3 regions of the Comamonas squillarum genome follow, and region 2 is predicted to be linked to each of the others. Evidence: predicted binding sites of a transcription regulator. Region 2 holds the regulator's gene; each other region holds the start of a gene.
The links. The regulator FNR, encoded in region 2, switches genes on or off when oxygen is low (the NO sensors DNR and NnrR bind a similar motif). The targets are predictions, from matches to a motif close to TTGATNNNNATCAA.
Positions count from the first base shown of each region.

Region 1: the regulator FNR is predicted to act here: its motif matches at 1,593-1,606, upstream of N4T19_RS15755 (universal stress protein).
Region 3: the regulator FNR is predicted to act here: its motif matches at 2,716-2,729, upstream of N4T19_RS01000 (OmpW/AlkL family protein).

Region 1 is NZ_CP104377.1:3,380,892-3,384,913, forward strand. Features, by position in the region: gene N4T19_RS15750 (LysR family transcriptional regulator ArgP) at 1-841, shown strand, start outside; gene N4T19_RS15755 (universal stress protein) at 1,016-1,438, opposite strand; gene N4T19_RS15760 (metallophosphoesterase) at 1,683-2,528, opposite strand; gene N4T19_RS15765 (LysR family transcriptional regulator) at 2,570-3,547, opposite strand; gene N4T19_RS15770 (hypothetical protein) at 3,694-4,022, shown strand, end outside.
Region 2 is NZ_CP104377.1:2,025,098-2,029,119, reverse strand. Features, by position in the region: gene N4T19_RS09490 (malonate--CoA ligase) at 1-886, shown strand, start outside; gene N4T19_RS09485 (universal stress protein) at 997-1,440, opposite strand; gene fnr (fumarate/nitrate reduction transcriptional regulator Fnr) at 1,590-2,312, opposite strand; gene hemN (oxygen-independent coproporphyrinogen III oxidase) at 2,464-3,846, shown strand; gene N4T19_RS09470 (sulfite exporter TauE/SafE family protein) at 3,867-4,022, opposite strand, start outside.
Region 3 is NZ_CP104377.1:217,450-221,471, forward strand. Features, by position in the region: yybP-ykoY riboswitch at 412-575, shown strand; gene mntP (manganese efflux pump MntP) at 595-1,164, shown strand; gene N4T19_RS00995 (DUF808 domain-containing protein) at 1,607-2,602, shown strand; gene N4T19_RS01000 (OmpW/AlkL family protein) at 2,891-3,502, shown strand; gene N4T19_RS01005 (O-acetylhomoserine aminocarboxypropyltransferase/cysteine synthase family protein) at 3,601-4,022, opposite strand, start outside.

The DNA.
Region 1 (4,022 bases), 1.4 Mb from region 2:
CTCGCAGCGGCTGCGCGCACTGGAGGCACAGATCGGCTCGGTGCTGGTGGTGCGCAGCCGCCCGCTGCGGCCCACCGCTGCCGGCCAGCTGCTGCTCAAGCACACCCAGCAGCTGCGGCTGCTGCGCACCGACCTGGAGCAGGAGCTGCACAGCCTGCTGCCCCACACCATGCGCCGCAATGCGCATGACGAGGCCATCTCGATTGCCATCAATGCCGACAGCATTGCCACCTGGGCGCTCGATGCACTGCAGGACATCGCGCTGCAGCAGCTGCCGCTGGAGATCATCACCGACGACCAGGACCACACCTTGGAGCTGCTGCGCACCGGCGAGGTGCTCGGCTGCGTCACCACCATGCCGCAGGCGCTGCGCGGCTGCCGCGTGACCGCGCTGGGCGCGATGCACTACATCGCCGTGGCATCGCCCGCCTTTGCCCAGCAGCATGTGCCGCAAGGAATCAACCGCAGCAACTTCAAGCACCTGCCGTTTTTGAGCTACAACCGCAAGGACGACATGCAGCGCGTGTTTGTCGCCCGCGCGATGGGCCTCAAGACCGTCGGCCTGCACCAGCTCTATGTGCCCAACTCCGAAGCTCAGGTGCGCGCCGTGGCCGCTGGCTGGGGCGTGGGCGTGGTGCCCGAGCTGCTGGCCCGCCCCTACCTCGCCGATGGCCGCCTGGTCAATGTGGCCGAGACCCAGGTGCTGCGCGTCGACCTGTACTGGCACTGCTGGAACCTGCAGTCGGCCTTGCTGGGCGCCCTGAGCGATGCGATGGTGCACAGCGCCAAGAGCAGCCTGGCGCCGCCCACGGCGGCCGCTCGCGCCATGGTCAAGGCATAAAAAAAACTGCCTGCACCCCCAGGGGGATGCAAGCAGTTTCCGGATGTCCACAGGCATTCATCGCACCGGTGGTTCCATCCCTCCCTCATCAGTGACATCCATTGCATGCGCAGTATCCGCGCCAAGTATTGCTATATGGTGAATAGCAAATGACAGACGCATGATCTGATCCATTTACCGAATCAGCAATACCGGCAGCTTGCTCTCGGCCAGCACCTGGGTCGCCACCGAGCCCAGCACCAGCTTGGCCAGCGCACCATGGCCGCGGGTGCCCATGATCAGCAGGTCATAGCCGCCCTTATCGGCCGTCTCGGCAATGGTCTGGGAGATCGGGCCTACGGCAGTCTCGGCCACGGCCTTGACCTGGTGGGCGGCCAGAAACTCCTGCACCGGCACCAGCACCTTCTGCGCCTCTTCGCTGTGGTAGTCGTCCACCAGCGCCTTGCCCAAGGCCTTGGCAGCCCGGGGCGGCAGCAGGGGCTGCACCGTGAGCGCCGTGTAATGGTGGTTGGGCGTCAGCCACTCTGCGTGCGCTGCCAGGTAATCGAGCATCTTCTGGGTGTAGGGGCTGCCATCAACGGCCAACAAAATACGCATGCCTTGACTCCTTCAAAAAAGGGGTGAGGGACCCAACACCGGTGGCGCCACCAACGCTGGACTGTGGCCTGGCAAACCCGCGCTCCATCAGCGAGAACGCGCTTTACAGGCTAAATCATGTGTATCAGCATATAGATTTATCGTCAAACGGGCATTGATATGCATCAGGCGCGGCGACAAATTTAGGTAAAAACCCTTGGATTTGGGCTTGGCAGAGGGAATGCCGGAAGTGGATCGACCCTGGCTACACCGCCACCAGGCAATGCGGATTGAAGCTCTCCTGCTCGCCCTTGCGCGCATAGCCCAGCGGGTTGGCCACGACCCGGCATTGCCAGGGGCGGCCATCGCTGTGCTGGCCTTTGGCCAGGTAATCGCTGGGCGCATGCAGGTGGCCGTGGATCCAGAGGTCGGCATAGGGCAGCAGGTCATCGAGCACATTGCAAAAACCGGCGGTTCCGGGCGTCAGCCCATAGCGCGGATCGGCGCTGCGCAGGCTGGGCGCAAAGTGGGTGATGACGACGGTTTTGCCATCAAAGGGCTCGGCCAGTGCGGCGCGCAGCCATTCCTGGCAGCGCAGCGCTTCGTCGCGCATCTCGGCGGCCAAAAAGGGCTGGCCGTTGCGCTGCATCTGGGCCTTGGTCAAGTAAAAGTTCGCGGCCTTGAAGGCCTTCTCGCGCTGCTTCATCAGCGCGCCCAGCTCGGTCACGCCGTTGTGCAGGGCAATGGCGTCGTAGTCGGACCAGAGTGTGGTGCCGATAAAGCGCACGCCGTCGATGATCAGGGTGTCGCAGTCCAGCATCGTGATGCCCAACTTTTCGCAGCTGGCACGCAGGCGCAGCCGGGCGGCATCGAAATCCTGGTTGTCAAACTCGTGGTTGCCAGGCACCAGGATTACCGGCTCGGGCCAATGGCCGCCAGCCTGCTGCGGGCTGAACTGGGTGAGGCCAAAATCCTTATCGTCCAGCATCGAGCCATTCTGGTAGGAGCCAATGTCGCCGGCCAGCACCAGCAACTGGGCGCCGGGCGCAGGCTGAGCACGGAAATGGGGGTGGGTCTCCAGATGCAGGTCGGACAGAATTTGCAGGTGCATGGTCGCCTAGCCTACCATGGGCTTTAGCGCCTTGCAGCCCGCTACATCGGTAATTCCAGGTCAGGAAAAGCCGCCCGGGCCGAGCGCTCCAGTGCATGCAGCATCCATTCCAGCGCCGAGGGCGGAATATGCCCGCTGCGGCTGCGCCACAGCGCATCCACATGCACGGCCTCGACGCGCAGCGGCAGCGGCTGGAAGGCCAGCAGATCGGCGATGCCGGTGGCAGGCACAAAGTGACGCGGCAAAACGGTCAGCAGGTCGGTGCGCGCCACCACGCGCGCGGCGGTGAAGTACTGGTTCACCGTCAGCACCACCCGGCGCTTGCGGCCGATCGATGCCAGCGCCTCGTCCAAAAAGCCAAAGGGCTGGCCGGAAAAGCTCACCAGCATATGGCGTGCATCGCAGTAGCGCTCCAAAGTCAGCAAGCCCTCACTCAAAGGATGGTCCTTGCGCATCACGCAGAGGTATTCGCCGTCATAGAGGCGCCGGCTCTCGAAATCCACCAGGTCCCCCGACTGGGCGCGCGCCGTCATCTCGGCGAGCACAAAGGGGAAATAGCCCACGGCCAGGTCCGCCGTCTCGGCGTCCAGCTCCTCGCGCGGATCACGGGTAGTGAGTGGTTGCACATGCACAGAGACGCCTGGTGCCTCGGTCTCCAGAATGTGCATCAGGCTGGGCAGCAAGGTGGCGGCGGTGGCATCGGCCATCGCCACGACAAAGGCCTGGGTCGCATGGGCGGGGTCAAAGCGCTCAGGCGCAAAGCTGGCCTGCAGGCGCGCCAGCGATTCGCGCACCACCGGCCACAGCGCATTGGCCAGCGGTGTGGGCTCCACACCCTGGCCGCTGCGCACCAAAAGCTCGTCATGCAGCGCCTCGCGCAGGCGCCGCATCGCATTGCTGACTGCCGGCTGGGTGATGGCCAGCTTGTCGGCCGCCCGGGTCAGGCTGCGCTCATTCATCACCTCGTCGAATACACGCAAGAGGTTCAGGTCCAGGTGCCGAAATTGGTGGGGCAGCATTTTCAATCCTTTGCAGCGCTGGGCGAACCGCAATACATCACTGACATGAATGATACAGATTCAAAAGATAAATTTGAGAACGTCTAGGGTAAACCCTATACTTCGTTCATCGCTTCAAAGAAGCATTAATCCCAAAGACATCCATCATGACCAACAGTTTTGTACACACTGACATGGCTACCGAGCACACGGGCGTTCTGCGTGTGGAACGTGCTGCTGAACATCTCAAGACCACCTTCGGCACCAAGGGCGTTGGCGCATCGTTGATGCTGGCCGCGCTGGTCGCTGCCGTGCTGGTGGTTGCCACCCGCCTGGTGGACTCCGTCGCTGGCGGCAGCCACTGGATCGCTGGCTGGGCCCTGCTGTGGGCCGTCGCCTTTGTCGCCATCGCCCTGCTCGCTGCCCCTGCCCGCAACCTGAGCAGCAGCCTGCGCGCCGCTCGCCGCAGCTGGGACGAAGGCCACCGCCGCGCCCT
Region 2 (4,022 bases):
GGCCTTGCTCAATGGCAGCAAGATGATCTGGTTTGCCAAGTTCGAGCCCAAGGCGGTGATTGCCGCGATGGCGCGGGCGACGGTCTTCATGGGCGTGCCGACCTTGTATGTGCGCCTGCTGGCCGAGCCGGGCCTGACCAAGGCAGCGGCCCAGCACATGCGTCTGTTCATCTCCGGCTCGGCGCCGTTGCTGATCGAGACCTTCCGCGACTGGCAGACCCGCACCGGCCACACCATCCTGGAGCGCTATGGCATGAGCGAGACCATCATGCTGGTCTCCAACCCCTACCAGGCCGATGCCCGCCATGGCGGCCAGGACGAGCGCCGGGGCGGCACGGTGGGCTTTGCGCTGCCGGGTGTGGGCGTGCGGGTGCAGGGCGATGACGGCCAGGCGCTGGGCGCCGACGAGATCGGCCATATCCAGGTGCAAGGCCCCAATGTGTTCAGCGGCTACTGGCGCATGCCCGAGAAGACCGCGCAGGAGTTCACTGCCGACGGCTGGTTCAAGACCGGCGACGTAGGCAAGATCGATGCGCGCGGCTATGTGACCATCGTCGGCCGCAGCAAGGACCTGATCATCTCCGGCGGCTACAACGTCTACCCGGCCGAGATCGAGGGCTTCATCAACGAACTGCCGGGCGTCGCGGAAAGCGCGCTGGTCGGCGTGCCGCACCCCGATTTTGGCGAAGTGGGTGTGGCGGTGGTCATTGCCAAGGCGGGCCAACCGCTCGATGCCGACGGCATCATTGCGACCTTGAAAAAGCAGCTGGCCAATTTCAAGATTCCCAAGCGCTGCTTTGTCGTGGGCGAGCTGCCACGCAACACCATGGGCAAGGTGCAAAAGAACCTGCTGCGCGACCAGTACCAGGACCTGTTCAAGGGCTGATGCGCCTATGGAGGCGGCATGCGCCGCCATGACAAAACCCTCGCGCTGTGGCCGCTCAGAAGCTGCCGCAGGCGAGGGTTTGCTATGGGGATGATGCGGTTATACGGCGATCAGCGCAGTACCAGCACCGGTATCGTGGCATGGGTCAGTACATGCTGTGTTTCGCTGCCCAGCAGCAGGCGCTTCAAGCCCCGGTAGCCGTGCGATGCCATGACGATCAGGTCGCAGTTTTCCTTCTTCGCCGTCTCCAGCAGCGCCTCGGCAATCATGTCGGACTTGATCACCAGGGTCTTGATGGGCACGCCGGTCGCGGCGCCTTCGGCCACCACCTTATCGACAATGCCTTGCGCTGCGCGTTCCCAGCCATCCTCGATGCGCGCAATGTCATCGGGGTTTTGCATGGTGCTGCCTTCGAAGTAGCTGCGCGGGTAGTTGGGCGAGATGTTGACGGCAGTCACCGTGGCATGGCTCAGCTTGGCAAGCGCCAGTGCGTGGCGCACGGCCTTCTCGGACAGCTCAGAGCCATCGGTGGCAAGCAGGATATGTTGGTACATGGCAGGCTCCTTTCAGGTCAGACATGGGGCAGGGCTGTGGGTGGCAGCCTTGCCGTGGATGCAACTCAGAGCATCGCCGCTTGCGGCTTGAGCGGATGTCGGATCAGACCGCGTTTGTATCCGCTGGCGGAGCGACTTGGAACAGGGTCTTAAGCCGAGCAGGCCTGGGTGTTGATCAGGCCCTGGAGCTTGTCGGTGTCCAGAATGCGCACATGGCGCTGCTTGACCTCGATGATGTTCTCCTCGGCAAACTTGGAGAAGGTGCGGCTGACGGTCTCGAGCTTGAGGCCCAGGTAGCTGCCGATTTCCTCGCGCGTCATGCGCAGGATCAGCTCATGCTGCGAAAAGCCCCGGGCATGCAAGCGCTGCACCAGGTTCAGCAAGAAGGCGGCCAGGCGCTCTTCGGCGCGCATGCTGCCCAGCAGCAGCATGACGCCATGCTCGCGCACGATCTCTCGGCTCATGACCTTGTGCACATGGTGCTGCAAGGCGGTCACCTCGCGCGACAGGTCTTCGAGCGAGGAGTAGGGCATCACGCAGACCTCGGCATCTTCGAGCGCAATCGCGTCGCAGGAATGGCGGTCGTTGACGATGCCGTCCAGGCCGATGATCTCACCCGCCATCTGGAAGCCGGTGACCTGGTCGCGCCCGTCTTCGGTGGCGATGCTGGTCTTGAAGAAACCGGTGCGTATCGCATACAAGGAGGTGAAGGTCTCACCGTTGCGGAACAGCGCGCTGCCGCGCTTGATCTTGCGCCGGGTGGCGACGATCTCGTCGATGCGCTCCATCTGTTCGGCCGACAGTCCCACGGGCATGCACAGCTCGCGCAAATTGCAGCTGGAGCACGCTACTTTGATGGAGTTGGATGTCATGTATCAATACCCGTGAACAACTATTCAGATAGGAACGACGTTCCTTGGATGGGCCTATTGTGCGTGCTGGCGCCCAGAGGCTTCTTGATGTACATCAAGGACGCGTGGCAGGCCTTGGGGCACATTGGGGCGTCCGCTAGGAAGAAGAACCATGATTTCCCTGACCCCCGAACTGCTGTGCCGTTTTGATGTTCCCGGCCCCCGTTACACCTCGTATCCTACCGCAGACCGATTTGTTGAAGCCTTTGCTGCGAATGAGTACAAGCTGGCGCTGGCGCAACGCGGCACCGGTCTGGCGGGCCGGCTGTCGCCGCTGTCCTTGTATGTGCATGTGCCGTTCTGCGCCTCGCTGTGCTACTACTGCGCCTGCAACAAGATCATCACCAAGCACGCCGAGCGGGCCGACGAATACCTGGATTACCTCGAGCGCGAGCTGGACCTGCAACTGGCCCATGTCAGCGCCCGCCCGACCATCAGCCAACTGCACCTGGGTGGGGGCTCGCCCACCTTCCTGACCGATGCCGGCCTCAGCCGCCTGATGGATATGGTCAAAGAGCGTTTTCATCTGCAGCCCGGTGGCGAGTACGCGATCGAGGTCGACCCGCGCACTGTGAGCGGCGAGCGCCTGCAGCACCTGTACCGGCTCGGCTTCAACCGGCTGAGCTTTGGCGTGCAGGACTTTGACCCGCTGGTGCAAAAGGCGGTGCACCGCGAGCAGCCCGCTGACCAGGTGTTTGCCTTGGTCGAGCAGGCGCGCGCTATCGGCTTTGAATCCATCAATATCGATTTGATCTATGGTCTGCCCCAACAAAGCCCGGCCAGCTTTGTGCGCACCATGGAGCAGGTCAACGCGCTGCGGCCCGACCGCATTGCGCTGTATGCCTATGCGCACCTGCCCGAGCGCTTCAAGCCCCAGCGCCGCATCCAGGCCCAGGACCTGCCCAGCCCCGCCGACAAGCTGGCGATGCTGGCCCAGGCCCTGGCGGCGCTGGAAGCCGCCGGTTATGTGTATGTGGGCATGGACCATTTCGCCTTGCCCGACGATGCCTTGGCGGTGGCCAAGCGCCAGGGCCGCCTGCACCGCAACTTTCAGGGCTACAGCACCCAGCCCGATTGCGATCTTATGGCGCTGGGCGTGTCAGCCATCGGACGCATTGGCGCCACCTACAGCCAAAATGCCAAGACCCTGGAGGAGTACTACGACCTGATCGACCAGGGCCAGATTCCCGTGGTGCGTGGGCTGGCACTGACGCGCGACGACCTGCTGCGCCGCACGGTGATCATGGGCCTGATGTGCCAGGGGTGCCTGGCGATTGAATCGCTGGAGCAGGCCTGGCTGATTGATTTTGCGCAGTACTTTGCCGCCGAGCTGGCCCAGCTGCGTGAGCTGCAGGAGCAGGGCCTGGTGCAGCTGAGCGACGAATCGATCAATGTGACCGAGCTGGGCTGGTACTTTGTGCGTGGCGTCGCCATGGTGTTTGACAAGAACCTGCAGGCCGACCGCAACCGGGCGCGCTTCTCGCGGATTATCTGAGGGCAGGGCGTGGGCAGGCCTCAGCCCTGCCAGGCCGCCAGGCTCTTGTAGAGCATGTAGAGCGCCAGGCACAGCAAGATGCCGCCAAAGATCTTCTTGAGCTGGCCCACCGGCAGCCGGTGCGCGGCGCGGGCGCCCAGCGGCGCGGTCAGCACGCTGCAGGTGGCAATGGCGGC
Region 3 (4,022 bases), 1.8 Mb from region 2:
TTGGATCGGGCGCATCCAGCTGCGCCTTATTAGCGGCCTGGCGGCCGGGTTTGTCTCGTCATGTGCGCGGGTCCATGCATGGCATGTGCAGCACAAGACAGGCCTCAATGGCTATGCGTTGTGTGCACATATGCATACATTAAGTGTATACAAAACACCTGAAAATGAACTAGGGGCAACCCTGGGTGAAGTGCCACGCTGTTACTTGGGAGACGCCTTGGCTGCCTCTGTCAGAGGGTGCCAAGGGAGAGCTGCAATACATGAGCTTGCTCATGTTTCGGCTTGTAGCGGTTGGCGTTTTGCTGGGTCCAGGCCGCAACAGCAAGACGGAAATACGATCCATTCCTAAAGAACTTGGCGCGGTTGGGGCCATGTGCTCCTAAGCGCTGCGCAGCGTTTAGACTGCGGCTTCCCTTGGGGAGTAGCCTGCTTCCGCGCTGGAAGCGTCTGCGTCAACATACTCGGCATTTCGCATGCTGTGGCGCAGACATCCGTTCTTCGGTTGGCGAGACCATCGGCATGCCAGCACGACCTCGGTCGGGCAGTGGTGGCGTGCCGTTGTGCTCATGCCCGACTGTCCTAGAAGAACCTCCGATGAACGCTGCTTCCATTTCCCTGTTGGCGCTTGCCATGTCCACCGATGCCTTTGCTGCCGCGATTGGCAAAGGCTCTGCCCTTGTCAAACCCCGTTGGTCCGAGGCGCTGCGCACCGGCCTGATCTTTGGTGTCATCGAAGCCATCACGCCGCTGGTGGGCTGGGCGCTGGGCTATGCCGCGGCCGATTATGTGAAGGCCTGGGACCACTGGATTGCCTTTGTGCTGCTCTTGGTGCTGGGCGGCCGCATGGTGCTGGGTGCCTTCCAAAGTGCCGATGAGCCCGAGATGAGCCGGCCCGCGCGCCATGGCTTCTGGCTGCTGGTCGCCACGGGCTTTGCCACCAGTATTGACGCGATGGCGGTAGGCGTGGGCCTGGCCTTTCTGGATGTGAACATCACCGTCGTTGCGCTCAGCATTGGTTTTGCCACCTTTGCGATGGTGACCCTGGGCGTGATGGTCGGCCGCATTCTGGGCAATATCACGGGCCGCTGGGCAGAAGCGGTGGGTGGTGTCGTGCTGATTGCCATTGGCTCGCTGATTCTGTACGAGCACATGGTGGCCGTATAAAATCAAAGCCCTCCGCTGGCGTGGCAGAGGGCTTGGCTGCGTTTTGCGCTGTAGGAGCGTTGCTACAGGCAAAACAAAGCCCCGCAGAGCGGGGCTTAAGTGAGAAAGATCAGTGGGCTTGCAATTGCTGCGGGTGCCGGGTTTTTAGTTCTGGCTCAACCGCTTGCAGGCTGCGCTGGTATCAGAAGCGGGCAGGAGCACGCTTACGGTCACGTTCGTCTTCAGGCCAAATAGCAAACACTTCAGTCATTTCAGTCCTTTCACCTTTCTGGTGTAGATGGGTGTACAACGGGCCGCGCGCTGAAGTTGTTGACAAGGCCTGCATAAAGTTTTGTGAACAAGCTCCAACAAAACGTAGAAATCACCGTTTTATAGGGTCTGACACGGCATTGCACCGCGAAATCGCTATGATTTGCCACCGAATTTGGATTGGGAGTGCGTAATGGCTGGTGCTGGTTTGTTGATGTTGCTCGATGATATTGCGACCTTGCTTGACGATGTGGCGCTGATGACCAAGACGGCTGCGGGCAAGAGCACGGCCATCCTGGACGATGTGGCCACGCAGACCAAGGTGGCGGTGCAGAAGACCGCGGGGGTGCTGGGCGACGACCTGGCGCTGAACGCCGAGCAGGTGACTGGGGTCAAGGCCAACCGGGAGTTGCCGGTGGTCTGGGCCGTGGCCAAGGGCTCGCTGAAGAACAAGGCCATCCTGGTGCCGGCCGCGCTGTTGATCAGCGCCTTTGCGCCCTGGCTGATCACACCGCTGCTGATGATTGGTGGCGCTTTTCTGTGTTTTGAAGGGGTGGAGAAGGTGCTGAGCCTGTTCCACAAGCCCCAGCACACCCACGATGCCGTCAAGGAGTCGGCGCAGGCCGCTCAAATGGGCGTAGCCCCTTCATCGGTCAAAGCGGCCAACGAGAAGAACATGGACCCGGTGGCCTATGAAAAGGCCAAGGTGGCCGGCGCGGTGCGCACCGACTTCATCTTGTCGGCCGAGATCATGGCGATTGCGCTGGGCACTGTTGCCAGCAAGCCGATTGCCGAGCAGTTTGCGGTGTTGGTCGCTGTGGCGCTGGCGATCACCGTGTTTGTCTATGGTCTGGTCGCCGGCATTGTGCGCATGGACGATGTTGGCATGTGGCTGATGCGCAAGACCAGTGCCGCAGCCCAGGCCCTGGGCCGGGGCCTGATTGCGTTTACGCCCTGGCTGATGCGTGGCCTGTCGATTGTCGGAACGGCTGCGATGTTCATGGTGGGTGGCAGCCTGCTGGTGCATGGCATGGGCCCGATCGAGCATTGGTTGGAGAGCACCGTAGCCCCGATGGGTGGCGTGGTGGCACTGCTGGCCCCAACGCTGGTGCATGTGGCTGTTGGCGCAGCCATTGGTGGCCTGGTGGTGCTGGCGGTGGAGGCCTGGCACAAGCTGCGCGGGCACTGATCGCAAGCAGCAGCGCATGGCTGCTGGCCGCGTCCCTCGGGCGCGGCGCAGCAAGAGGCAGAAGGCGGCATCGCAACAGCGGGCCGCCTTTTTTCATCGCTTGTTTTGTCTCGTTGATCTGGGTCAGGGCCGCGCAGCCCGCTTAAGCAGAAGATGCAGACATGGACAGCAGAAACAGCTCTGCCGCCTTCAGATACGGCGCTTGGCGCGGGTGGGGACATGCAGATGCGGCCTGGGTTCAGCTACTTTTCAATCCATGCGAGCAAGATCGCAGCGAGGGCAATGACGATGAAAAAAATGATGTTGGCAGCGGCAGCTGTATATGCAATGGCGTCGGGCGCGGCGATGGCGCAAGAGGCGCAAAGCCCCTGGCAAGTGCGTGTGCGCGCCGTGCATCTGGACAGCGCCAACAAGGACTCCACCGGCCTGGGCCTGTCGATCAATGACAAGACGATTCCCGAAGTGGATGTGAGCTACTTCTTCACGCCCAATATCGCGGCAGAGCTGGTGCTGACCTACCCGCAAAAGCATGACCTGCGCTCGGACGGCGCCAAGATCGGCACGCTCAAGCACCTGCCGCCCAGCCTGCTCGCGCAGTACCACTTCACCAATATGGGCGCCTTCAAGCCCTACCTAGGCGCTGGTGTGAACTACACGCGCTTCTCGAACGTGAACTTTGCACCGGCTGTTGAGGCCGCGCTCGATCCATCGATCAAGAAGAACAGCTTTGGCCCGGCGCTGCAGATCGGCTTTGACTACATGCTGGACAAGCACTGGTCGATCAACGTCGACGTGAAGAAGGTCTACATCAAGACCGATGTGCGCTCGGCCGGCACCAAGGTGGGCACTTTTAAGGTGGATCCTTGGTTGCTGGGTGTAGGTGTGGGCTACCGCTTCTAAACAGGTCCTCATGCCCGCTCCTGGTGATCCAGGAGCCACAGAGCACTGTGTTTGAGCCGCTTGTTGAAAGCGGCTCTTTTTTTGCGTGCGACGGCCCCTCAGACCTTGGCCAGCGCCTGCTCCAGATCGGCCAGCAGGTCATCGACATGCTCGATGCCGACCGACAGGCGCACCATGCCTTCGCTCACGCCGGCTTTCTCCAGCTCTGCGCTGTCCAACTGGCGGTGCGTGGTCGAAGCCGGGTGCGTCGCCAGCGATTTGGCATCGCCAATATTGACCAGGCGGGTGAACAGCTGCAGCGCATCCAGAAAGCGGGCACCGGCGGCGCGCCCTTCGCCGTCTGCGGCATTGAGGCTGAAGGACAGAATGCCCGAGGCGCGGCCGCCCGACTGCTTTTGCAAGGTGGCATGGTCCGGGTGGTCCGGTAGGCCCGCATAGCGCACCCAGGCCACCTTGGGGTGCTTTTGCAGCGTCTCGGCAATCTTTTGCGTGTTCTCGCAGATGCGGTCCATGCGCAGCG